Regions from separate parts of the Allobosea sp. F3-2 genome, predicted to be linked through region 3. Evidence: riboswitches for the same ligand, from Rfam matches in the RefSeq annotation. Region 3 holds a riboswitch; each other region holds the start of a gene.
What was found. Region 3 has a riboswitch for cobalamin ahead of FQV39_RS09285 (TonB-dependent receptor plug domain-containing protein). Riboswitches for the same ligand answer to the same signal wherever they lie in the genome.
Positions count from the first base shown of each region.

Region 1: it holds a riboswitch for cobalamin, as region 3 does, so the genes downstream of both, FQV39_RS16830 (ABC transporter substrate-binding protein) here and FQV39_RS09285 (TonB-dependent receptor plug domain-containing protein) in region 3, are expected to answer to the same signal.
Region 2: it holds a riboswitch for cobalamin, as region 3 does, so the genes downstream of both, FQV39_RS16490 (CbtB domain-containing protein) here and FQV39_RS09285 (TonB-dependent receptor plug domain-containing protein) in region 3, are expected to answer to the same signal.

Region 1 covers NZ_CP042331.1:3,641,444-3,649,403, forward strand. The annotation lists gene ureC (urease subunit alpha) at 1-757, opposite strand, end outside; gene FQV39_RS16800 (urease subunit beta) at 757-1,062, opposite strand; gene FQV39_RS16805 (HupE/UreJ family protein) at 1,067-1,642, opposite strand; gene FQV39_RS16810 (urease subunit gamma) at 1,664-1,966, opposite strand; gene FQV39_RS16815 (urease accessory protein UreD) at 1,976-2,812, opposite strand; gene FQV39_RS16820 ((R)-mandelonitrile lyase) at 3,470-3,865, shown strand; gene FQV39_RS16825 (1-aminocyclopropane-1-carboxylate deaminase/D-cysteine desulfhydrase) at 3,890-4,894, shown strand; cobalamin riboswitch at 4,929-5,137, shown strand; gene FQV39_RS16830 (ABC transporter substrate-binding protein) at 5,410-6,441, shown strand; gene FQV39_RS16835 (FecCD family ABC transporter permease) at 6,438-7,481, shown strand; gene FQV39_RS16840 (ABC transporter ATP-binding protein) at 7,478-7,960, shown strand, end outside.
Region 2 covers NZ_CP042331.1:3,578,302-3,586,261, forward strand. The annotation lists gene FQV39_RS16475 (ketopantoate reductase family protein) at 1-554, shown strand, start outside; gene cobO (cob(I)yrinic acid a,c-diamide adenosyltransferase) at 955-1,569, opposite strand; gene cobU (bifunctional adenosylcobinamide kinase/adenosylcobinamide-phosphate guanylyltransferase) at 1,580-2,113, opposite strand; cobalamin riboswitch at 2,217-2,402, shown strand; gene FQV39_RS16490 (CbtB domain-containing protein) at 2,439-2,615, shown strand; gene FQV39_RS16495 (CbtA family protein) at 2,628-3,371, shown strand; gene FQV39_RS16500 (DUF1636 family protein) at 3,411-3,800, shown strand; gene cobW (cobalamin biosynthesis protein CobW) at 3,805-4,860, shown strand; gene FQV39_RS16510 (cobaltochelatase subunit CobN) at 4,870-7,960, shown strand, end outside.
Region 3 covers NZ_CP042331.1:1,995,702-2,003,661, forward strand. The annotation lists one part of gene FQV39_RS09270 (IS5 family transposase) at 54-387, shown strand; one part of gene FQV39_RS09270 (IS5 family transposase) at 387-808, shown strand; gene FQV39_RS09275 (GNAT family N-acetyltransferase) at 1,153-1,758, opposite strand; gene FQV39_RS09280 (Orn/Lys/Arg family decarboxylase) at 1,774-4,143, opposite strand; cobalamin riboswitch at 4,371-4,569, shown strand; gene FQV39_RS09285 (TonB-dependent receptor plug domain-containing protein) at 4,692-6,635, shown strand; gene FQV39_RS09290 (cytochrome c3 family protein) at 6,746-7,459, opposite strand; gene FQV39_RS09295 (nitrate reductase cytochrome c-type subunit) at 7,472-7,960, opposite strand, start outside; gene napA (periplasmic nitrate reductase subunit alpha) at 7,942-7,960, opposite strand, start outside.

The DNA.
Region 1 (7,960 bases), 1.6 Mb from region 3:
TCAGCGTGTCGGTGTGGATCATCACCTGCACATCGTAGTCGTCGGCGACAGTGAGGCAATTATCGATGGCAGCGGGCGTTGTGCCCCAGTCCTCATGCAGCTTGAGCGCGCAGGCGCCGCCCTCGATCATCTCGATGAGGGCAGCCGGCTTCGAGGCATTACCCTTGCCGGAAAGCCCGAGATTGATCGGCACCGCATCGAAGGACTGGATCATCCGGCCGAGATGCCAGGGACCGGGCGTGCAGGTCGTCGCCAGCGTGCCATGGGCCGGGCCGGTGCCGCCGCCGAGCATGGTGGTGACGCCGGCCATCAGCGCCTCCTCGATCTGCTGCGGGCAGATGAAATGAATATGCGCGTCAACGCCGCCGGCGGTGAGGATCTTGCCTTCTCCTGCGATCGCCTCGGTGCCCGGCCCGATGACGATGGTGACGCCGGCTTGCGTATCGGGATTGCCGGCCTTGCCGATGGCGACGATCAGCCCGTCCTTCAGGCCGATATCGGCCTTCACGATGCCCCAGTGATCGACGATCAGCGCATTGGTGATGACGGTGTCGACCGCGCCCTCAGCGCGGCTCGCCTGGCTCTGGCCCATGCCGTCGCGGATGACCTTGCCGCCGCCGAACTTCACCTCCTCGCCATAGACGGTGAAGTCCTTCTCGACCTCGATGATCAGGTCGGTGTCGGCGAGCCGGACCCGGTCGCCGACCGTCGGTCCGTACATCTGCGCATAGGCGGCATGGGAGAGCTTGGCCGGCATCAGAGTTTCCCCATCACCTTCTGCTGGAAGCCGTAGACGGCGCGCCCGCCACCGAACGGGACAAGGCGCACCTCGCGCTGCTGGCCGGGCTCGAAGCGCACGGCGGTGCCGGCGGCGATGTCGAGCCGCATGCCGCGCGCGGCGGTACGGTCGAAATCGAGCGCCGCGTTGGTCTCGAAGAAATGGTAGTGCGAGCCGACCTGGATCGGCCGGTCGCCGGTATTGGCGACGAGCAGCGTGATCTGCGCCGCACCCTCGTTGAGAGTGATGTCGCCCGCGGCAGGAAAGACCTCTCCGGGGATCATCGGCTCAGACTCCCGCGACCAGCCAGAGGCCGGCGAGCGCCGTCAGGCCACCGGCGATGCGCGCCGCGATGCGCCCGCGGTGCGACAGCGTGTTGCCGGCAAAGCCGATGCCGGCCGCATGCAGCAGCGCCGTGGCAAGCGCGAAGCCGACCATGAAGGGCAGGCTCGTCGCAGAGCCGATCTCGCCGCCATGAGCATAGCCGTGGAACAGCGCGAAGAAGCCGACCATTGCCATGCCGACCGGCGTCGGCACCTGCAGCGCCATCAGCGCGAGCAGCCCAAGCACCACGACGGAAGCCGCGATCACCGGCTCGACGAAGGGCAGACCGATGCCGGCCAGCGCCGCGGCGAAGCCGAGCATCATCGTGGCGACGAAGGCGAGCGGGATCGCCCAGACAGCGCGCCCGCCGACGACGAAGGCCCAGAGGCCGACGCCGACCATCGCCAGGATATGGTCCGCGCCGAAGAGCGGATGCGAGAAGCCGGCAGCGAAGGAGCCATGCTCGGCGGGGTTGAGATGGGCGAAGGCCGGGCTCGCGGCGACGACGCTCAGGATCAGGGCGATCGACAGTCTCTTCATGGCAGCCTCCGGCTCGCGATGTCAGCGGATCGGTTCATGGACGGTGACGAGCTTGGTGCCGTCCGGGAAGGTGGCCTCGACCTGCACGTCGTGGATCATCTCGGCGACCCCCTCCATCACCTGCGCACGGGTCACGACATGGGCGCCGGCCTCCATCAGCTCGGCGACGCTGCGGCCGTCGCGCGCGCCCTCGACGACGAAATCGCTGATCAGCGCAATCGCTTCCGGGTGGTTCAGCTTGACGCCGCGCTCGAGCCGACGCCGGGCCACCATGGCCGCCATGGAGATCAGGAGCTTGTCCTTCTCGCGCGGTGTCAGGTTCATGCCGTCATCCTAGAGTTGCCAGACCTTGGGCAGTTCGCGGCCACCCATGAGAAGCGTTAGCAGCGGTTCCAGCCGCCGCCTGAGTGCGAGCCCGGTCTCCTCGACCAGACGCGCGAGAAACTTGCCGTTCCAGGCGCTGGCGCCCCCGTTCGGACCGATGACGGATCGGGCCTGATCCAGAAAGCGCTCGGGTGTCGCTCCGGCGAACAGCACCGTCGCCATGGCGCGTCGGCCGGCCAGGGCAGGCTGCGGAGCCAGACGCGCGGCAATGTCTCCTTCGACGCGCAGATCGTCGGCAAAGATCAGGCGGCCGTCGCGGCGAATGCGCCAGCGGTCGTGCAGATGGCCGCTGCGCAACGTCTCGCCCATTGCCACCCGGCCGAACAGCACGGCTTCGACGGCAACCAGCTCGGCATCGCCTGCGAGATCGGCTTCGAGGCTGCGGGACAGGCGCCCGCCATCGAAAAGAATGGTTTCCTGCGGCAGCCAGGCAAGCCGCGCCCCGGCCGCGAGCCGCAGGGTGTTGCCGACGACGGCATCCGCGCCGGTCGAGCGATAGATGCGCTCGCAGGCCTGCGTCGTCACGCAGGCCGCCGCCTCAGGGCCGAGATCGACCTCCGTCGCCAGCCGGTCGCCGCCGGTCAGGCCGCCGGCGGTGTTGATCAGAATCGCCTGCGGATCAGCGCCGTCGATCGGCTTCGGCAGGCGGATCTTGGCGCAGCCTTCCTGGAAGAGTCGCTCAAGCCGCGTCGTTTCCGACTGCGACCGGAAGCGTATCCCCGCGCAGCCGATCGCGCGCTGCATGCGCGGCTCACTCGTCCGCACTGCCGCAATGTCGGGAGCCATGAGCATCAGCTGTTCCGCTGCCGCAGCGCGGTGGCCAAAGCGGGCTTCAGCGCCTGCAACCGTGCAATGAGCGCGGGGCGGGCCGAGTGTCGCACCTTGCCGCCGTTACATCCCTGCCAAGCTACCACCCTGCGCACGCCGCTCCTCCTAAACGTCGAAAAGCGACGCAAGCGATATGCCAGCCTAGAGCCGTTTTCGATCAGGTTGGATTGCAGAGCCGTCATTGCGAGGAGCGAAGCGACGAAGCAATCCAGGGGGACTGGGTTGAACGCTTCAGCCCAGCCCCCCCTGGATTGCTTCGCTTCGCTCGCAATGACGGTTCATTCTGAGCGAAAACCGCCACGAGGAAGAGTTGGCGCTTCAGACGCCGCCACCTGCACAGGAAATCGGCGGATTTTCCGGGAAGCTGTGGCGCATTTCGCGGCGAGCGCAGATGCCCGATCGACCGCGAGTCGATATCTGCATAAGAAATGGGCAATTCGTGATCGTTTCGCATGCGATTCCGATCGCTCGCTTTTGAGAAGGCTGTCGCGACGGACGCGGGAGACCTTGACGGTCGCGGTTCTCGGGTGATCCCCTCGCGATGAAACGACGCGGAGCGGGCGAGCCATCGCCAACCAACCCATCCGCCGAAACTCAAACCATCAGGAGATCGTCATGGAGATCATGCGCGCGGGCTCGCGGCCCTCGGGGAAAGGGCCGGCCGACTGGTTCACCGGATCGGTCCGGATCGACCCGCTGTTCAACCCGCATGCGCCGGAGCGTGTGCAGGGCGCGAGCGTCACCTTCGAGCCCGGCGCGCGGACGGCCTGGCATACGCATCCGCTCGGCCAGACGCTGATCGTCGTGAGCGGGGTCGGCCGGGTGCAGCGCTGGGGCGGGCCGGTCGAGGAGATCCGGCCCGGCGACGTGGTCTGGTTCCCGCCCGGCGAGAAGCACTGGCACGGCGCTGCCCCGTCGACCGGGATGACCCATATCGCGGTTCAGGAAGCCGAGAACGGCAAGGTTGTGGAGTGGCTGGAGCAGGTCTCCGATGATCAGTATGGCGGCTGATGGCCGACGTAACGGGACCAAACGATGACGCCTGAGCTTTCCAGCCTTCTGCGCGAGCCGCGCCACGTCCTGCTCGACACCCCAACGCCGCTGCAAAGGTTGCGCCGCTTCGAGGCGAAGCTCGAACGACCGGGCATCTATGCCAAGCGCGATGATCTGATGCCGATCGCGCTCGGCGGCAACAAGCTGCGCAGCCTCGAATACTGGCTGGGTGACGCGCTGCGGAAGAAGACCGACATCCTTCTGGTCGGCGGCGGCGCCAGCTCCAATCTCTGCCGTTTGACGGCCGCGGCGGCCTCGCTCGTCGGGCTGGACTGCCTCGTCCTGCACAACGCGCTGGACACGCCGGAGAACCGCCAGGCCTCATTCCTGAACCGGCTGTTCGGCGCCGAATTGCGTTTCCTCGGACCGGTCGATGAAAGCCAGCGCAACGCGGCGCTTGCAGCGGCAGCCGCAGAACTCGCCCGGCAGGGCCGGACGCCCATCATCGTCGGCGATCCCGTGCTGGGCGCAATGGGTTATGTCCGGGCTGCCTTCGAGCTGCATGAGCAATCGCAGCGTGAAGAAGCTCCGATCAAGCATGTCTTTCTCGCCGGCTCGATGGGGCCGACCGAGGCTGGCTTCATCTTCGGCAACGCCCTGCTGGGGCATCCCTTCCAGATCCATCTCGTCAGCGTCGAATACGAGCAGGCCGAACTGGCCGGCTATATCAGGCGCATCTACGAGGGCCTGCAGGAGCGGACGGGGCTCGACGTCGCCGCGCTGCACGATGCACCCCTGCACTATCACATGGGCCATCTCGGCGATGGCTGGGGCGCCCCGACACCGGCCTCGGAAGCCGCCATCCTGAGCTTTGCCCGCACCGAGGGCATCCTGATCGAGCATGTCTACACCGCGAAAACCTGCGCCTGCTTCCTCGAGCGGCTCGCCGATGGAGGGATCGCCAGCGGCGAGCCCGCTTGCGTGCTCCATACCGGCGGCACCGCCGCGCTCTTCTCGCAATTCGGCCTGTTCCGAACGCTGACCTAGCGTCGGCCTGCTTGACGGGCTTCGGTGCCGCTCTATGGTGCCGCTCGATCGAGGTTCTCCGGTTCGGCCCGGAGCTAAGAGGGAATTCGGTGAGGCGCACGCTGCGCCAAGGCCGAGGCTGCCCCCGCAACTGTAAGCGGCGAGCCCTCCGTCCATCGTCCACTGGCGCCACGCGCCGGGAAGGCCGGGCGGATCAGGCGTCGACCCGCGAGCCAGGAGACCTGCCGCGATCGCAAGGCGTCTTTCGGGCGGGGTGTTCCGGAGGGATGCGCATCGGCGGCCGGCTCCGGAGCTGCGCCCACCGACCGTATCCATCGAAGCTCCCGCCCTCATCTCGGGGAGCGATGAATTCCATGTCCATGATTTTCGGCCGGGCCGCAGCGAAGGCTGCGACGCGCTTGACGCGGTCGCGCCGTGCGACCTATGGGAAATGCAACATTGTTACACATGACGCGCACCACGCCGAAGCCTTCCAGCTTCACAGACGTGGTGCCCGCCCCAGCCGAGTTGCCTCCATGCGCCGTGCCTTTTCGTTGCTGCCCGCCCTCTTCGCCGTCGCAGCCGGCACTGCCCTGCTTGCTACGCCAGCCGCCGCCGGGCCGACGCAATATCCGCTGACGCTGGAGAATTGCCGGGAGACGATCACCTTCAACGCCGCGCCCAAGCGGGTCGTCGCGATCGGCCAAACCCAGACGGAAATCCTCTACGCGCTCGGCCTCGGGGACCGTGTGGTCGGCACCGCCGTCTGGTTCTCGCCCGTCGCCAAGCCCTATGAGGCCGTCAACGCCAAGGTGAAGCGCCTCGCCGACAATGATCCGAGTTTCGAGGCGGTGGTCGGACAGGAGCCGGATCTCGTCACCGCGATGTTCGAATGGCATGTCGGGCCGAACGGCATCGTCGGCAAGCGCGACCAGTTCCACAAGGTGAAGGTGCCGACCTACATCTCGCCGACCGACTGCGTCGGCAAGGACAATTCCGGCCCCGGCGACGGCGTGCGCACGCAGATGTTCTCGATGGAGCTGGTCTATCGCAACATCCGCGAGTTCGGGCAGATCTTCGATGTCTCCGACCGGGCCGAGAAGCTGGTCGCGGAGCTCAAGGCGCGCGAGGACAAGGCGGTCGAATCCGTCGCGAAGCTGAAGGCGCAGGACGTCCCCGTCGTCGTCTGGTTCTCCAGCAAGGACATCAAGGGCGACGGCTTCATGGCCGGCAAGAACGGCGTGCCCGCCTATATCCTGTCGAAGCTCGGGGCGCGCAACATCATCACCACCAATGAGGAATGGCCGCTGGTCGGCTGGGAGAGCATCGCCGCGGCCAACCCGGCGGTGATCGTCACGGTGAAGATGGACCGGCGCCGCTTCCCGGCTGATGACATCGAGAAGAAGCTCGCATTCCTGAAGACCGACCCCGTCGCCAGCAAGCTCGATGCGGTGAAGGGCAACCGCGTCGTGATCATGGATGTCGGCGCAACCCGCGCGGGGCTCGACACGGTTGACGGCATCGAGACGCTCGCCAAGGCGATCGCCAGCTTCGGCCTCACCCCTTGAGCCACGCCGCCCACGGCCCGAACTGGCCGGCGCGGATCGGCGTCGCGCTCCTGTCGCTGGTGGCGCTCACTGTCTCGGTGGCGCTGGCGGTGACGATCGGCGAGATGGCGATCCCATTCGATGTCGCCCTCAAGGCGCTCGGCAACGGGCTGTTCGATCTCGGCCTGCCGGTCGGCGCGATCCAGCAGGGCGTCATCTTCGATTACCGCTTGAGCCGGGCGCTGATGGCGGGATTGTGCGGCGGAGCACTGGCGCTGTCGGGCGTGATCCTGCAGGCGCTGCTGCGCAATCCGCTGGCCGAGCCCTATATCCTCGGCATCTCGGCCGGCGCCTCCACCGGCGCGGTCGCGGTGCTGATCCTCGGCGTCGGCATCGGTGGCATGGCGGTGAGCCTGTCGACCGGCGCCTTCATCGGCGCCTGTGCGGCACTCGCCGTCGTCGCGCTGCTCGCGTCGGGGGCTGGCGGGGCGAGCGACCGCGTCATCCTGGCCGGCGTCGCCGCCTCGCAGCTCTTCAACGCCGCGACAGCGACCATCGTGACGACGCTCGCCAGCGCCGAGCAGGCGCGCGGCGTGATGTTCTGGCTGCTCGGCAATTTCGGCGGGGTGCGCTGGCCGGATCTGTGGATCGCGACGCCGGTCGCGCTGATCAGCTTCGGCATCTGCATGCTGCACGCCAAGGCGCTCGACGCCTTCGCCTTCGGCGTCGATGCTGCGGCCTCGCTCGGCGTGGCGGTGGTGCGCGTTCGGATCGTGCTGTTCGCGACGACCGCGGTGATGACCGCCGCGATGGTCAGCATCGTCGGCACGATCGGCTTCGTCGGCCTCGTCATCCCGCATGCGGCGCGCTTCCTCGTAGGCTCGGGCCATGCCCGGCTGTTGCCGGCCTGCCTCGTCATCGGTGCGATCTTCATGATCCTCGCCGATATCCTCTCGCGCGTGCTGGTGCCGCAGCAGATCCTGCCGATCGGCGTGGTCACCGCCCTGTTCGGCGCGCCCGCCTTCGCACTGATCCTCTATCGCGCCCGGAAGCCGGCATGACGCTCGCGACGCATGACGTGCGCTGGGGCGCCGCCGGACGGATGATCGTCGACGGCGTGACGCTTCATGCCGCTCCCGGCCGCATCCTCGGCCTGATCGGCCCCAACGGCTCGGGAAAATCGAGCCTGCTCAGGCTGCTCTGCAGGCTGCGCAACGTCGCCAGTGGCGTCGTGACGCTCGACGCACGCGACATCGCCACGGTGCCGCGCCGCGAACTGGCGCGCCGGCTCGCCTTCGTCGAGCAGCAGGCCACGACCGAGGTCCAGCTTTCCGTGTGCGACGTCGTGCGCCTCGGCCGCACGCCGCATCGCGCCGCGCTCGCCTCCTGGGCCACAGCGGACGAGGCCGCCGTCAACGCGGCGCTCGCCCGCGTCGGGCTCGCCGACAGGCACGAGCAGCTCTGGCACACCCTCTCGGGCGGGGAGCGCCAGCGCGTGCACATCGCCCGGGCGCTGGCGCAGGAGCCGAGCGAGCTGATC
Region 2 (7,960 bases), 1.6 Mb from region 3:
GACGGCCGGTAATACCGACGGCCGTCTATGTCGCGACCGAGATGCCGCGCCCGGGGCATGTCCGCCATCATGGCCGCGGCGAGCTCGTTATCGGCTCGGGCCCTACGAGTCCGGCGCTCGCCGAAATGTTCGGGCAGGCCGGTGTCCAAGCCGAAGTTTCCGACCGTGTCGTCGAGGATCTCTGGAGCAAGCTGATCGTCAACTGCGCCTACAACGCGCTCTCCGCGATCCCGCAGCTGCCTTATGGACGGATGATGCGCGTGGAAGGCGTGACCGCCTCCATGAAGGACATCGTCGAGGAGTGCCTCGCCGTGGCGCGAGCCTGCGACGTGCACGTCGAAGACGGCATTCTCGCCAAGGTGCTCGGCCTCGCCGCTACGATGCCCGATCAGCTCTCCTCGACCGCCCAGGACCTGGCCAGGGGCAAGCGAACCGAGATCAGCCATCTCAACGGCTATATCGTCCAGACTGGTGAAAGACTCGGCATCGCAACGCCTGCGAACCGCCTGCTGACGGTGATCGTCAAGCTGATGGAAGAGGGCAACCAAGACTAAGGGAAACACCCCGCTCGTCGCGGGCTGCCGCTTCAATACGGCGTTAGCTTCTGAAGCTGCCGGTTTAGCCTAACCTCCACAGGAGTAGCCGGCTCAGGCCGGCAGCTAGAGCATGCTGCGTTTTCACGGAAGCGCGGGTCATCCCGGCCGGAGCCCTCGGGTCCGATCTTCGATCGGCCCAAGGATAAACTCCGCAGAGAGCCGGGATCCATGCCTGAACCTGGACCGGAAACGCTCCGGCATGGATCCCGGGTCAAGCCCGGGATGACGGCGTGTTTCCGCATAAAATCAGCAGGCTCTAGAGCATTTTCGAGCGAAGTGGACACCGGTTCGCGTGAAGAAAATACGATAAAACAAAGATTTGAAGCATTTCCGCGATTCGGAGAAACGCGGAAATGCTCTAGAACTCGATGCCCTGCTGCGCCTTCACACCAGCGGTGAAGTGGTGCTTCACCAGCGTCATCTCGGTGACGAGATCGGCCGCCTCGATCAGCTCCGGCTTGGCGTTGCGGCCGGTGACGACGACGTGCAGGTCGGGGCGGCGAGCGACCAGCGTCGCCACGACATCGGCGAGCGGCAGATAGTCGTAGCGCAGGGCGATGTTGAGTTCGTCGAGCACCAGCAGCCTGATCTCGGGATCGGCCATCAGTTCTTTTGCCTTGGCGAAGGCGCGTTCGGCGGCAGCGATGTCACGGAGCTTGTCCTGCGTCTCCCAGGTGAAGCCTTCGCCCATGCTGTGCCAGCTCACCTGATCGCCGAAGGCTTCGAGCGCCTTGCGCTCCCCGGTCGACCAGGCGCCCTTGATGAACTGCACCACGCCGATGCGCCAGCCATGGCCGAGCGCGCGCAGGATCAGGCCGAACGCCGCCGTCGACTTGCCCTTGCCGGGGCCGGTGTTGACGATGAGCAGCCCCTTCTCCAGCGTCTTGGAGGCGACCTCGGCGTCCTGCACCGCCTTGCGCTTCTCCATCTTCGCCTTGTGGCGGGCAGCTTCGTCGTCGGTCGTCGCCATCATCTCGCTCGTCCTACTTCACCTGCATCGGCAATCCGGCGACCATGAAGACCACGCGGCCTGCGCGCGCCGCAAGCGCCTGATGCAACCGCCCCGCCTCGTCGCGGAAGCGGCGGGCGAGCGCGTTCTCCGGCACGATGCCGAGGCCGACCTCGTTGCCGACCAGCACGAGCGGCGCGGATATGCGCTCGCAGGCGGCGATGAGGGCCTCTCGCGCGGCGGCCGTATCGCGCTCCGCAAGGATGAGATTGGTCAGCCAAAGCGTCAGGCAATCGACCAGGATCGGCCGGCCGGCCGGCTGGGCGGCGATCGCATCGGCCAGATCGAGCGGCGCATCGACCGTCTGCCAACCCGTGGGCCGGCGCGCCCGATGCTCGGCGATCCGCTCCCGCATCTCCTCGTCATAGGCCTGCGCGGTCGCAATGTAGCTCCAGGGCGCCGGGTAAGCCTCGATCAACGCCTCGGCATGATGGCTCTTGCCGGAGCGGGCGCCGCCGAGGACGAGGGTGAGGTTGGGCAATTCCATCGAAAAGTCCTCAGCCGTCATGCTCGGGCTCGACCCGAGCATCTCCTGCAAGAGATTCTCGGGTCTGCGCTTCGCTTCGCCCGAGAATGACGGCGCACTGCATTGCACAGCTGCGCGGTGATGGCTAATGATGATCGGTGACGGTGCCTCCGCGAGGAGGTGAAAAGGGAACGCGGTGAAACGCCGCGGCTGCCCCCGCAACTGTAAGCGGATGTCTTTCGCCATCGGCCACTGGAGCGTTCGCTCCGGGAAGGCGGCAAAGGGCGCCAAATCCGCGAGCCAGGAGACCTGCCGTCGACCCGCAATGATCCAACCGGCTGCCGGCGGGGCGGCCACGGAGAGCCTTATGAACACCGCTTCGGTTTCCACCACCCAGCTCAGCGTCTCGGAGCGCGTCAAGGCGGTCGCCGCCGCGCTCGTGATCGGCGTCGCGCTGATCTACACCACCGGCTTCGCGGCCTCGACGAACGTCCACAACGCCGCGCACGATACCCGTCACGGCCTCGCCTTCCCCTGCCACTGAGGGAAAGCATCCATGGTCACGCGTGTTCTCACGGTCAGCATCCTGGCCGGGCTTCTGGCTGGGCTGATCGTCGCCGCCCTCCAGCATGTCACCACCACCCCGCTGATCCTCAAGGCCGAGACCTATGAGGCGGCGCTGCGCCTGAAGGCGCCGACGCTCGCCGCTTTCGACGGCGAGGCCCGGATCATCCTTGCGCACGGCCCCACAGGCGACGCGCCCGGCCACGACCATGCCGAGTGGAAGCCGCAGGACGGCCTCCAGCGCACGCTCTTCACCAGCGCGGTGACGATCGCGAGCGCGATCGGCTTCGCGGCGCTGCTGCTCGCGGGCATGATCGCGGCCGGCGACACCATCGATCAGCGCAGCGCCCTGGTCTGGGGCGCCTGCGGCTTCCTCGCGCTCGGGCTCGCCCCGGCAATGGGGCTCGCTCCGGAATTGCCGGGCGCCGCCTCCGCCGCGCTGGAGCAGCGCCAGCTCTGGTGGCTCGCGACCGCCATCGCCACGGCGCTCGGGCTTTTCCTGTTCCTGCGCTTCGAGCAGCCCTGGCTCAAGCTCCTGGCCGTAGTCGTGATCCTGCTGCCGCATGTCATCGGCGCCCCGCATCCGGCCGCGCCGGAGAGCAAGGTCCCAGCCGAAGTCGCGGCGCATTTCGCGGCGCTGTCCCTCGGCATCCAGGCCGCGCTCTGGCTCGTCACCGCCTTCATGGTCGGCGTGCTCTGGCCCTGGGCCAGCCGCCGCACCGCCTTAGCGCGCTGAAGGCAGCGGGGCCCATCGGCCCCGCGCGAAAGGCAAGCCATGTCCGAGGGCGACCTCACCATCCATGTCTGCACAGCCTGCAGACGGGCGCGCGCCGATCTCCCGGAAGGTTACGACCAGCCGGGGCTGGCGCTCGCCGAGGCGCTTGCCGAGCGCCTCACCAACAAGGGCAGCGCGATCCCCGTGCTGCCCGTCGAATGCCTCGCCGTCTGCAAGCGGCCCTGCACCATCGCGCTCAGCGCCGACGGCAAATGGACCTATCTGATCGGCGACCTCGATACTGAAACCCATCTCGACGAGATCGTCGGCGCGGCACAGGCCTATGCCGCCAGCGCCAACGGCATCGTTCCCTGGAAAGAGCGGCCCCAGTCCTTCCGCAAGGGCGTGGTCGCGCGCGTGCCGCCTTTGCCGGCGCGCCAGCAAGGATGACCTCATGAACGCTCCGCAGACCGCCAACCTCGGCAAGACGCCCTGCACGATCATCACCGGCTTCCTCGGCGCCGGTAAGACGACGCTGGTGCGCCATCTCCTCGAGAACGCCGAGGGCAAGAGGCTCGCCGTGCTCGTCAACGAGTTCGGCGATCTCGGCTTCGACGGCGAGTTCCTGAAAGGCTGCGGCATCGCCGGCTGCAGCGACGAGGACGTGGTCGAGCTGCCCAATGGCTGCATCTGTTGCACCGTCGCCGATGATTTCGTGCCGGCGCTGGAGAAGCTGCTGAATCGGCCGAACCCGCCCGAGCACATCCTGATCGAGACCTCCGGCCTCGCTTTGCCGAAGCCGCTGGTGCAGGCCTTCAACTGGCCGGCGATCCGCTCCCGCGTCACGGTCGACGGCGTCATCGCCGTGGTCGACGGGCCGGCGGTGGCCGAGGGCCAGTTCGTGGATGACCCCGAGTCGCTCGCGGCGCAGAAGGCGGCCGATGCGTCGGTCGAGCACGACAATCCGCTGGAGGAGGTGTTCGAGGACCAGATCCTCTGCGCCGATCTGATCCTGCTCAACAAGAGCGACCTCGTCGACGAGGCCGGCCGGGCCCGGGTCAAGGCCGAGATCGCCGAGCATCTGCCCAAGGCGATCAAGATCGTCGAGACCGCCCATGGCAAGGTCGAGCCGGCGCTGATCGTGGGCTTGGGCGCCGCCGCCGAGAGCGACCTCGCGGCCCGCCCCTCGCATCACGGCGAGGGCGAGCATGATCACGACCATGACGATTTCGACTCCATCGCCGTGCCCCTGCCGGCGGGTCTCACGCCCGAGGAGCTGTCGGCGCGCGTCGCCAAAGCGGCCGAGGCCGAGGGCGTGCTGCGGCTCAAGGGCTTCACCGCCGTGCCGGGCAAGCCGATGCGGCTCGTCGTGCAGGGTGTCGGCCGGCGCGTCGGGCATCATTTCGACCGGCCCTGGGGCGCGAGCGAACCGCGCGACGGGCGCCTCACCGTGATCGGCCTCAAAGGCTTCGACCTGAAGGCCGTGGAAGCGGCCCTCGCGGGGGCGTAACATCGACCGATGCACCTTCTCCCGACCAGCGAGATCAGGCTCGACGATGGCGAAGACGCCGTCGATCTCGCCCTGTCGCCGGGAGATGTGCTCGTCCTCTCCTTCACCGACAGCGACCTTTCGGCGCTGGCGGTGGTGGCAGATGACGGCAGCCTGTCGGTGCGGCTCGCGCCGCTCAGGCGACTGAAGCATCCGCTCTCGGTCGATGTCCTGATCGAGAAGACGGCGGCGCAGTGCCGCTTCGTGCTGGTGCGCTGCCTCGGCGGGCTCGATTACTGGCGCTACGGCATCGAGCAGCTCGGCGCAGCCTGCCGCGAGCGTGGCATTCCGCTCGTAATCCTGCCCGGCGACGAGCGCGACGATCCAAGATTGGGCGAGCACGCGACCGTGCCGGCGGAGTTCGCGGCCGAGCTGCTAGCCTATTTCCAGGCTGGCGGCGGCGCGGAGAACATGCGCCGGCTGCTGGGGTTGATTGGGCGGTATCTGGCAGAGCTTAAGCCCTCATCCGCCTGCCGGCACCTTCTCCCCCGAGGGGAGAAGGAAGCAGACATGCCCGTCTCGCCCTTCTCCCCTCGGGGGAGAAGGTGGCTCGGCGAAGCCGAGACGGATGAGGGCCGGCGCGACGCTCCCGACCTCGCGCCCGTCCCATTGCCGTCTTTCTTTGCACTTGGCGCCGATGGTCTCCCGCTGCCCTGGCGCGATGCACTCGCCGCCCTGCCCGCCGACCGGCCGCTGGCACCGATCCTGCTCTACCGCTCCGGCGTCGCCGCCGGCGACACGGCAATGGCCGAGGCGATTACCGCCGCCCTCGCCGCCCGCAGCCTCGCGCCCCTTCCGCTCGCGCTGACCAGCCTGAAGGACCCCGCCGTCACAGCCGAACTCGCCGCGCTGATCGCGACGCGCAGACCGGAACTGATCGTCACCACTACCGCGTTCTCCGCCCGCGAAGGCGCCGATTTCGTGCTCGACGCCGCCGATTGCCCGATCCTGCAGGCCATGCCCGTCGGCAGTCCGCGCGAAGCCTGGGAAGCCTCGCCGCGCGGTCTTTCGGCGGCCGACCTCGCCATGCAGGTCGCGCTACCGGAGTTCGACGGGCGGATCGGCGCCATTCCAGTGGCCTTCAAGGCGGAGGAGAACGACCCGGCGATCGGGCTCAGCGTCCGCCGGCTCGTGCCTGATGCGGACGGTGTCTCTGCGCTCGCCGATCTCGCGGCGGGCTGGGTCGCTCTGGCCCGGAAGCCAGCGGCAGAGCGTCGGTTGGCGTTGGTGATGTCGGACTATCCCGCGCGCGGCGGGCGGGCCGGCTTCGCCGTCGGGCTCGATACGCCGGCGAGCGTGACCGCGATCCGGAAGCTATTGGCGGGAGCGGGATATTCCGTCGATCTCCCCTCCTCGGTCATCCCGGGCGACCCACCGGGTCCGACCTTCGGTCGGCCCGATGGCAGGCTCCGGGAGACCTGGGATCCATGCCTGAGCGCTTCCGATAAAGGTTCAGGCATGGATCCCGGATCGTCGCCGCTGACGCGGCTTGTCCGGGATGACGGTGCGGATTTGGATGAGGGGGCTCGCTTGATGGCAGCCCTCACCGCAGGCCCGGCCGGCCTGAGTCTCCCGCTCACCACCTATCGCACCTGGCTCGCCAACATCCCCGCCGCCGCCCGCGAAACACTGCTGGCCGCACACGGCGCCCCCGACGCCGACCCCGCCTGCCACGACGGCGCCTTCCGCTTCCGCGCCGTGCGCTACGGCCAACTCACCGTCGCCCTGCAGCCGCCACGCGATGCCGCGCCCGACAGCAAGGCGCGCTATCACGATCCCGACGCGCCGCCGGGCCACGCCTATCTCGCCTTCTATCTCGCACTGCGCGAGCCCGAAGCCATCGACGCGCTGATCCACCTCGGCACGCACGGCACCACCGAATGGCTCCCCGGCAAGGCCGTGGCGCTCTCGGCTGGCTGCTGGCCGCGCCTCGCCGTCGGCGGTCTGCCGGTGATCTACCCCTATGTCGTCGACGATCCCGGCGAGGCGGCTCCCGCCAAGCGGCGGCTTTCGGCCGTCACGCTCGGCCATCTGCCGCCGCCGCTGGCCGAAGCGGATGCGGCCGGCGAAACCGCGCTATTGCGCGACCTCGTCGAGGAGTTCTCGCAGGCGCAGGTGCTCGATCCGCGCCGGGCTGACATCGTCGCCGCCGAAATCCGCGCGCGCGCCGAGGCGAGCGGGCTCGCCACGTCCTGCGGCGTCGCGCCCGACATGGAGATGAATGAGGCGCTGACGCGGCTCGACGCTCATCTCTGCGACATCGCCGAGCTGCCCTTCCGCGACGGCTTGCATGTCTTCGGCCATTCCGACGCCGACCCGGCCTCCGCGCGCAACGAGCGCGAAAACCTGCTCGCCGCGCTCGATGGTCGCTTCGTCCCGCCCGGCCCGGCCGGCGCGCCGCATCGCGGCCGGCCGGACGTGCTGCCGACCGGGCGCAATCTCTCGACCCTCGATCCACGCGCGATCCCGACGCGCGCTGCGACCCGGCTCGGCAAGCTGGCGGCGCAGGCAGTGGTTTCGCGCCATCTGCAGGAGCATGGCGACTATCCGCGCCGGATCGTCATGGATCTCTGGGCCTCCCCCACCCTGCGCTCGGGCGGCGAGGACATCGCCCGTGCGCTGGCGCTGATGGGCGTGGAACCACTCTGGGACAACGCCTCGACCCGCGTCACCGGCTTCAGCATCGTCCCGCAGCCGAAGCTCCCCTTCCCGCGCCTCGACGTGACCGTGCGCATCTCCGGCACCTTCCGCGACACCTTCCCGGGTCAGATCGCGCTGATCGACCAGGCTGCACGGGCGGTCGCGGCTCTGGACGAGCCGGACGACTGGAACGAGCCGGCCGCCGCCCGCCGCCGCGGCGAGCATGGCGCCCGCATCTTCGGCGCCGCGCCCGGCCGCTATGGTGCAGCAATGGCCGACCGCGCGCTCGACGGCGACTGGACCGAGCGGGCTGAGCTCGGAGCGGCCTATCTCGCGGCTTCAGGCCATGCCTATGGCGGGCCGGAAGGCATGGCCACGGCCGATGCCGGCTTCGCCGACCGCATCCGTACTTCGGACGCCT
Region 3 (7,960 bases):
GACCTATTAAATTGGTTTGATCTGTGATTCACGGTGTCTGGGAGGATGCCGTGATGGGTGATTTGTTTTTGCTGAGCGAGCGCCAGATGGCGAGGATATCGCCGCATTTTCCGCTCTCGCATGGCGTGCCGCGGGTCGACGATCGTCGCGTGGTGAGCGGCATCGTCTACGTCATCCGCAACGGCCTGCAGTGGAAGGACGCGCCCAAGGACTATGGCCCGCACAAGACGCTCTATAACCGCTTCATCCGCTGGAGCCGGCTCGGCGTCTTCGACCGCATCTTCGCCGGTCTTGCCGGCGAAGGGCCGAAGCCGGAGCGGATCATGATCGACGCGACGCATCTGAAGGCGCACCGCACGGCGGCGAGCCTGCTCAAAAAGGGGCTCTTCCCCGTCGTATCGGGCGCACCAAGGGCGGGCTGAACTCCAAGCTCCACACCGTCTGCGACGATACCGGCCGCCCGATCATCATGCTGCTCTCGGAAGGCCAGATGAGCGACCACAAGGGCGCAAGCCTCGTGCTCGTGGCCCTGCCGCCAGCCAAAACCCTCATCGCCGATCGCGGCTACGACAGCGCCGCGTTCCGCCAGGCGCTGGTCGCCAAAGGCATCGAACCCTGCATTCCATCGAGCAGAAGCCGGAAAACCCCTTATCCCTACGACAAGACGCTCTATCGCCAGCGCCACAAGGTCGAGAACCTCTTCGCCAAGCTCAAAGACTGGCGGCGCATCGCCACACGCTACGACCGATGCGCCCACACCTTCTTCTCGGCAATCTGTATCGCCGCTACCGTCATCTTCTGGCTCTGATCAACGAGTCCTGAGCCTAGACTGCAGCCATGGAGCAGTATGTCTTCGCTTCGTCGCCGGCATTCTGCCCAAGCTGAGGGCGGGCGGATGTTCTCGCAGCGAGGACGCCCCCGCTTCCAGTCTGTTCAAGTAAAGAATTTGGCCGGCGCTCACGCGTCCCGCCAGCACCATCTTCTCTGCGAATGCTGCTAGAGCATGCTGATTTTACGCGGAACCGCGCCGTCATTCCGGGCTTGACCCGGAATCCATCGTAGAGCGCAGCGCCCTTCGATGGATTCCGGATCGGCGCTGCTATCGCGGCTTGTCCGGAATGACGGCGTGTTTCCACGAAAAGGAAGCAGGCTCTAACTGCTTCTCCAGCGCCCCGGCTCCCGCTGCCTTGCGGCCGCATCAAGAGCGCGGGTGAGCACTAAAGGATCGGTCTCCGTGGCGCCCGCACCGAGCGACCTTTGTACCATGACGCTGTCGGACCACCGGCCATAGCGGTAAGCGACGCCCGGCAACAGGCCCACGCGGGCGAAGCCGAAACGCTCGTGCAGCGCTAGCGAAGCGGCGTTCTCCGCATCGATATAGCCAATCATCTGGCGAAAGCCTGCCGCCGCGCATGCGTCGATCAACGCCTGTATCAGCATCCGGCCAATGCCGCGGCCGAGATGCTCGTGATGGACGTAGATCGAGTGCTTCACCGTGAAGCGGTAGGCCGGCCGCTTGCGGAAGAGCACGACATAGGCGTAGCCGACGACCTTGCCGCCACTGGTCGCCACCAGGTGCGGCAGCTTGCGGTTGCGCAGGTTCTTGCGCCGGTCGCGCAGATCGTCCGGCTGCGGCGTCCCGGTGTCCTCGACACCCGCCTCGATGCCGCGGCGGATATGCCGGCGATAGATCGCCAGCATGGGCTCGACATCGTCGTCACGAGAGGGGCGGATGACAATCGACGCTTCGTTCTCCATGAGTTGTCGACGTCTTCAGCCCTGCGCCTGCTCGCTGGCGACATAGGTGTAGAGCCGCACCTGCCCGGCGGGATCGATCTCGCGATAGAGGCCCTGGATTTCGACGTCGAAGCCCGGGAAAGCGTTGAAGCTCGCCTCGAACATCTTGAGATAGTCGATCATCGGCTTGGCCCGCTCGGTCAGCCGCTCGCCCGGAACGATGGTGGCGATGCCGGGCGGGTAGACGACGAAGGGCGTCACCGCGATGCGGCCATCGATGGCGTCGATCGGCAGATAGTCGACATCGTTGCGCACGAGGCAGCGAGCCGCGTCATGCGGCGACATCGCCATCTCCGGCAGGTGCTCGGGCGAGAACTGCCGGTTCTGCAGCGCACTGACATCGTGCTCGCGGAAGAAGCGGTGCATCTCACCGCACAGATCACGCAGCCGCACGCCGCCATAGCGGCCCGGCCGGCGCCGGTAGAACTCCGGAATCGCCTCTTCCAGCAGGGCGTTGTCGTCATGCAGCTTCTTGAAAGCGACGAGGCCGCTGATCAGCGTGCCGGCCTTGCTGGCCTCGACGCCCGGCGTCAGCAGGAAGAGCAGCGAATTGAGATCGTTCTTCTCGGCGACGATCCGGTTCTCGCGCAGGAACTGCGCAACGATCGGAGCGGGGATGCCGTGCTCGGCATAGGCGCCGGTCTCGCGGTCGAAGCCGGGCGTCAGCAGGGTCAGCTTGTTGGGGTCGGTCATGGCGAAGCCCCGCTGCATCTGCGTGAAGCCGTGCCAGCTCGCATGGGGCGCCAGCTGCCAATAAGCCGGGTTGCTCGCAAGCTGATCTGTCGCAACCATCTCCCAGGCGACGTCGTGCACTGCACCCTCGCGCGAGGCGTCGGCGATGCTGACCCGGTCCGGCACGAAAGGCTCGAAGAACCAGCGCCGCTCGGGCCGGATCTCCTTCTCCTCGAACTCGCGCCGCACGGCCCGGATCTTCTTGCGCAGCTCGATGCCGAGCCGGATCGTGTCGTCCCAGAGCACCTCGCCCGAACGCCCCTTCATCATCTGCGCGCCGACGTCGAGCGAGGCGAACAGCGGATAGAACGGCGAGGTCGAGGCGTATTGCATGAAGCTCTCGTTGAAGCGCCGGTGCTCGACGCGCCGCTTCTGGCCCTTGATGTGCCTGTCCTTGATGTGGATCTGCGAGGCCTGGCTGAAGCTCGCGAGCTGCTTATGGGTCGATTGCGTCGCGATGATGCCGGGCGAATCCGGCCCCAGCCCCGAAAGCCCCATGGCGAAGCGGCCCGCATAGAGCGGATGGAACTTCATGAAGCCGGCCCAGGCTTCGTCGAACAGGATGTATTCGCAGAGATGCCCGATGCGATCGAGGATCATCTGCGCGCTGTGGATCGTTCCGTCATAGGTGCACTGCTCGACCACGGCGACGCGGAACGGGCGCGGCTTCTTCCAGGCGTCCGGGTCCTTGACCAGAGGGTTGGTGCGGATGCGCTCACGCAGCGCCTCCTCGTCGAAGCTCTCCCAGCGCATCGGGCCGATCAGGCCCCAGGCATTGCGCACTGTGGGGATATAGACCGGGATGCCGCCGGCGATCAGCAGTGCGCCGTGATGCGCGGCCTTGTGGTTGTTGCGGTCGAACAAGACGAGGTCGCCGTCCGAGACCAGCGCGGCGAGCGCGATCTTATTGGAGGTCGAGGTGCCGTTCAGGACGAAATAGGTCTTCTCCGCTCCGAAGATCTGCGCCGCTTCCTTCTGCGCCTTCAGGGCCGGGCCCTCATGGGTCAGCAGGTCGCCGAGGTCGAGCACGGAATTGTCGAGGTCGTCACGGAAGACGGCTTCGCCGAGATGCTCCATGAAGACGCGGCCGATCGGACTGCGGCTGTAGAAGACGCCGCCATTATGTCCCGGGCAGGTCCAGAGATGGTTGCCTTCCTCGGCATAGTCGACGAGCGCGCCGAAGAACGGCGTCTTCAGGGTCTCGGCATATTGCTTCAGACGGCTGATCAGGCTCTTGGCGATGAAGGGCGGGGTCTCTTCCGAGAGGAAGATGTAGCCGTCGATGAAGTCGAGCACCTCGACCGGCACGTCCTCGAAGCGCTTGCGGCGGATCAGCAGGATAATCGGGAAATCGAGGCCGCGACGGCGCATCAGGTTGATCAGCGCAGCGGTCTTGCCCTCGAGGCCCTTCTTGCCCCAGTCGACCACCATGCAGCCGATGGCCGCATCGGTCTGGACCGCGATCTCGGCATCCTCGAGCTTGCGGGCCTTGACGACCTCGAAGCCCGAGCGCTCGATCTCCTCGATGATCTGGTTGAAACGGATCCCTTCGAGGTCCTCGGCGTCGAAGTTCGGCGTCGCGAACAGGAAGGTGAAGCGCCTGAAATAATCCATGCCGTCTCCGCTGGCGTGAACTCGCAACAGTGAGTGAATCTTGCGACAATCCGGCGACTAACGATCTAGCCACATCTGCTGCCGGAATCACATCCCGGCCGTGGGCAAACGCTCAGCAGACAACCGAAGTTCGGTCTTCAGGGAACGAACCTTCCGCGGCGACCATAGCAGATGACTTGCTGTCTCCGCAGGGTGCCGAACCGGTTTGACGACGCCGCATTTCCGCCCTAATCCTCGCCGCGACGGTTCCCTCACGGGATCAAAAGGGAACGCGGTGCGGACGGATTTCCGCCCCATGCCGCGGCTGCCCCCGCAACTGTAAGCGGCGAGCCTTTCGCCAGACGCCACTGGGGCCTCGGACCTGGGAAGGCGGCGTGAAGGCACCGACCCGCGAGCCAGGAGACCTGCCGTCAGCCGTGGTCACACGCGAACACGTTCGGACGGGGTGCGCCGATCGCTGATTTGACTGTTTGCCGCCATCCGAGCGGCCGATGGGAGATCGCGTTCGCGGTGACGTGCCACTGACGTCAACACCCGAGGTCTCCATCGTGAACGTCTTCTCCCCAGCCGCCGGACGCGGCTGCCTGCTGCTTTGCGCCTCTCTCCTCGCCCTCGCCTGCTCTGCCCCTGCCCTGGCGCAAAGTGAGACCGGCCCGCTCTCCCTCGACGAGATCGTGGTCAGCGCCACCGGCACGCCGACCCCGGCACGCGAGATCGCGAGCTCCGTCACCGTCATCACCGCGAAGGATATCGAGCAGCAGCAGCGCCGCACCCTGCCGCAGGCGCTCGCCACCGTGCCGGGCATGAACATCGTGCAGACCGGTGGACCGGGCGGCCAGACCTCGGTCTTCATCCGCGGCACCAACTCCAACCACGTCAAGGTGCTGATCGACGGCATCGAGGCCAACGACCCCTCGACGCCGAACCGCTCCTTCGACTTCGGCTCGATGCTGACCGACGATATCGAGCGCATCGAGGTGCTGCGCGGCCCGCAGAGCGGCCTCTACGGCGCCAACGCGCTGGGCGGCGTGATCTCGATCACGACGAAGCGCGGTGAGGGACCGCCGAAGGCGACGGCGCGCGTCGAGGCCGGCTCCCACGGCACCTTCAACCAGTCGGCGGGCTTCAGCGGTGGCGACGACCGCTTCAGCTACGCCTTCAACGTCGCGCATTTCCGCACGGACACAACCGATGTGACGCCGCCGAACCTCGTGCCGCCGGGTCGACGCATCAACCCCAATGCCTTCGACAGCTACAACTATTCCGGCCGCGTCAGCGTCGCGCTCAGCGACACGCTGACGCTCAACTGGGTCGGCCGCTATCAGGAAGGGCAATTGCGCTATACCGGCGACACCGGCTTCCCAAGCCGGCCAGCACCCTATCGCTCGCTGCAGAACTATGCTCAGGCCTTCACCCGCAGCGAAGTCGTCTGGGATCCGTTCGGAGGACGCTTCGTCAACAGCTTCGGCGTCTCCTACACCAACCAGGACCGGGCAACGCGCACGGCCAAGGGCACGACCGGCATTCTCGGCCTGCCCAACGAAAACCTGGGCGAGCGCACCAAGATCGACTGGCGCGGCAATCTCGAGATCGCCAAGGGCCACAACCTGCTGATGGGCCTGCAATATGAGCGCGAACGGCTGGACACGACGGGCCTCGTCGCCTCCAACGGCAACAAGGCCGCCTATCTCGAATATCAGGGCAATATCCAGGATCGCTATTTCCTGGCCGCCAACATTCGCCATGACAACGACGACAGCTATGGCGGTCACACCACCTACCGCATCGCCCCCGCCGTCATCATTCCGGGAATGGAAACCAAGCTGAAGGCGAGCTACGGCACCGGCTTCAAGGCGCCGACGCTGAGCGAGCTCTTCATCGACTACCGCCCGGGCTTCAACTTCTACGGCAATCCGAACCTGAAGCCGGAGGAAAGCCGCGGCTGGGATGTCGGCTTCGAGCAGCCCCTATTCGACCGCAAGCTGCAGTTCGGTGCGACTTGGTTCCAGAACGACATCGACAACCTGATCGTTCAGAACACCGCGGGCACCTCCTATGCCAATATCGGCAAGGCCGAGACCAAGGGCGTCGAGGCCTTCGCTGCGTTGGAGATCTCGCCGCAATTCCGCATCCGCGCCGACTACACCTTCACCCTCGCCAAGGACGAGATCGACCGGCAGGAGCTGCTGCGCCGGCCGCGCCACAAGGCGAGCGCGACCGCGACATGGACGCCGACCGACAAGCTCACCCTCTCGGCGACGCTGCTCTATGTCGGCTCCTGGGTGGACGGCAATCGCGACTTCTCCGTCACCCGGATGAACGCGAAAGCCGCGACGCTGGTCAATCTCGCGGCCGAATACAAGGCGACCGACAAGGTCACCGTGTTCGGGCGGATCGACAACCTCTTCGACAAGCGCTGGGAGAACCCGGTCGGCTTCCTCGTCCCGGGCTTGGGCGCCTTCGGCGGCATCAAGGTGACGATCGGCGGGTGAGCGCTACCGCGCCAAGCGCGCCCTTGCCATGGCGGCCTTCACCGCCATGGCGATCGCGCTGCGGCGGCGAAGCCGGCGCGGGCTGCGAGCGCGAAGCACTCTGGCTCGGCTCAGTGCTTCTCGATCTCCGCCAGATAGGTCCGCACGGCCCGTTCAGGCCCGTGCCAAGAGGCGCTGCCCTTGCCCTGCAGCTCCGGCGCATCCTTCCAGCCTGGCTCGATGCCCGTCATATCCGGCAGCAAATGGGCGATGCCCTTGTGGCAGTCGATGCAGGTCTTCTCGCCAGTGGTCAGGAAGCGGCCGTGGATCTCGGCCGCGCGGCGCGTCTGCTTGGTGAAGTCCATCGCGACCGAGGAATGGCAGTTGCGGCATTCGAGCGAGTCGTTGGCCTTCAGCCGGGACCATTCATGCTTGGCGAGCTCGAGCCGGTGGTTGAGGAATTTCTCGCGCGTCGAGATCGTACCGAAGATCTTGCCCCAGACCTCCTTGGAGGCCTGCATCTTGCGGGCGATCTTGTCGGTCCAGTTGTGCGGAACATGGCAGTCCGGGCAGGTCGCGCGCACGCCCGAGCGGTTGGAGAAATGCACCGTCGACTGCAGCTCCTGATAGACGTTGTCGCGCATCTCGTGACAGGACGTGCAGAACTTCTCGGTGTTGGTGATTTCCAGCGCGGTGTTGAAACCGCCCCAGAAGATCACGCCGCAGACGAAGCCGCCCAGCGTCAGGAAGCCGAGCGGCAGATAGGCGCTCGGCCGGCTGATGATGCGCCAGAAGCGCACGACGACGCTCCAGCACCAGAGAACGAAGGATTTGAGCCTGGCCATGATGCGTTTCGCCTAAGGCTTCCGGCCGACGTCTTTGGCGTCCTGGAACCGGTTCTGGACGAGCGGCGCGACATCGGTCTGCTGGACATGGCAGGCGGTGCAGAAATAGCGCCGCGGCGTCACATCCGAGAGCACCTGCCCGTCGCGGTCCTGGAAATGGGTGACGCTGATCATCGGCGCGCCCGAGCCCTCGGTGAACTCGCGCTTGTGGCAGTCCATGCAGCGGTTGGTATTGAGGGTGAGCTGGTAGCCGTCGATGGAATGCGGGATCACCGGCGGTTGCTCCGGATAGTTGCGCATCCGCTTGACGTCGTCGACGATCGGCCGGCCGAGCGCCGGCACCCGGTCGAGCGCCATCGGGTCGGCCGTGCCGGTCAGGCGCGGCACGATCTTCACCGGCGCCCCCTCCTGCGAGAGGGCGGCACCGAAGGCGAGGACGAGGCCCGCCGCCATGGCGGCCCCGAGGAAGGTTCGCGAGCGCATCAGCCCGAGACCGGAACG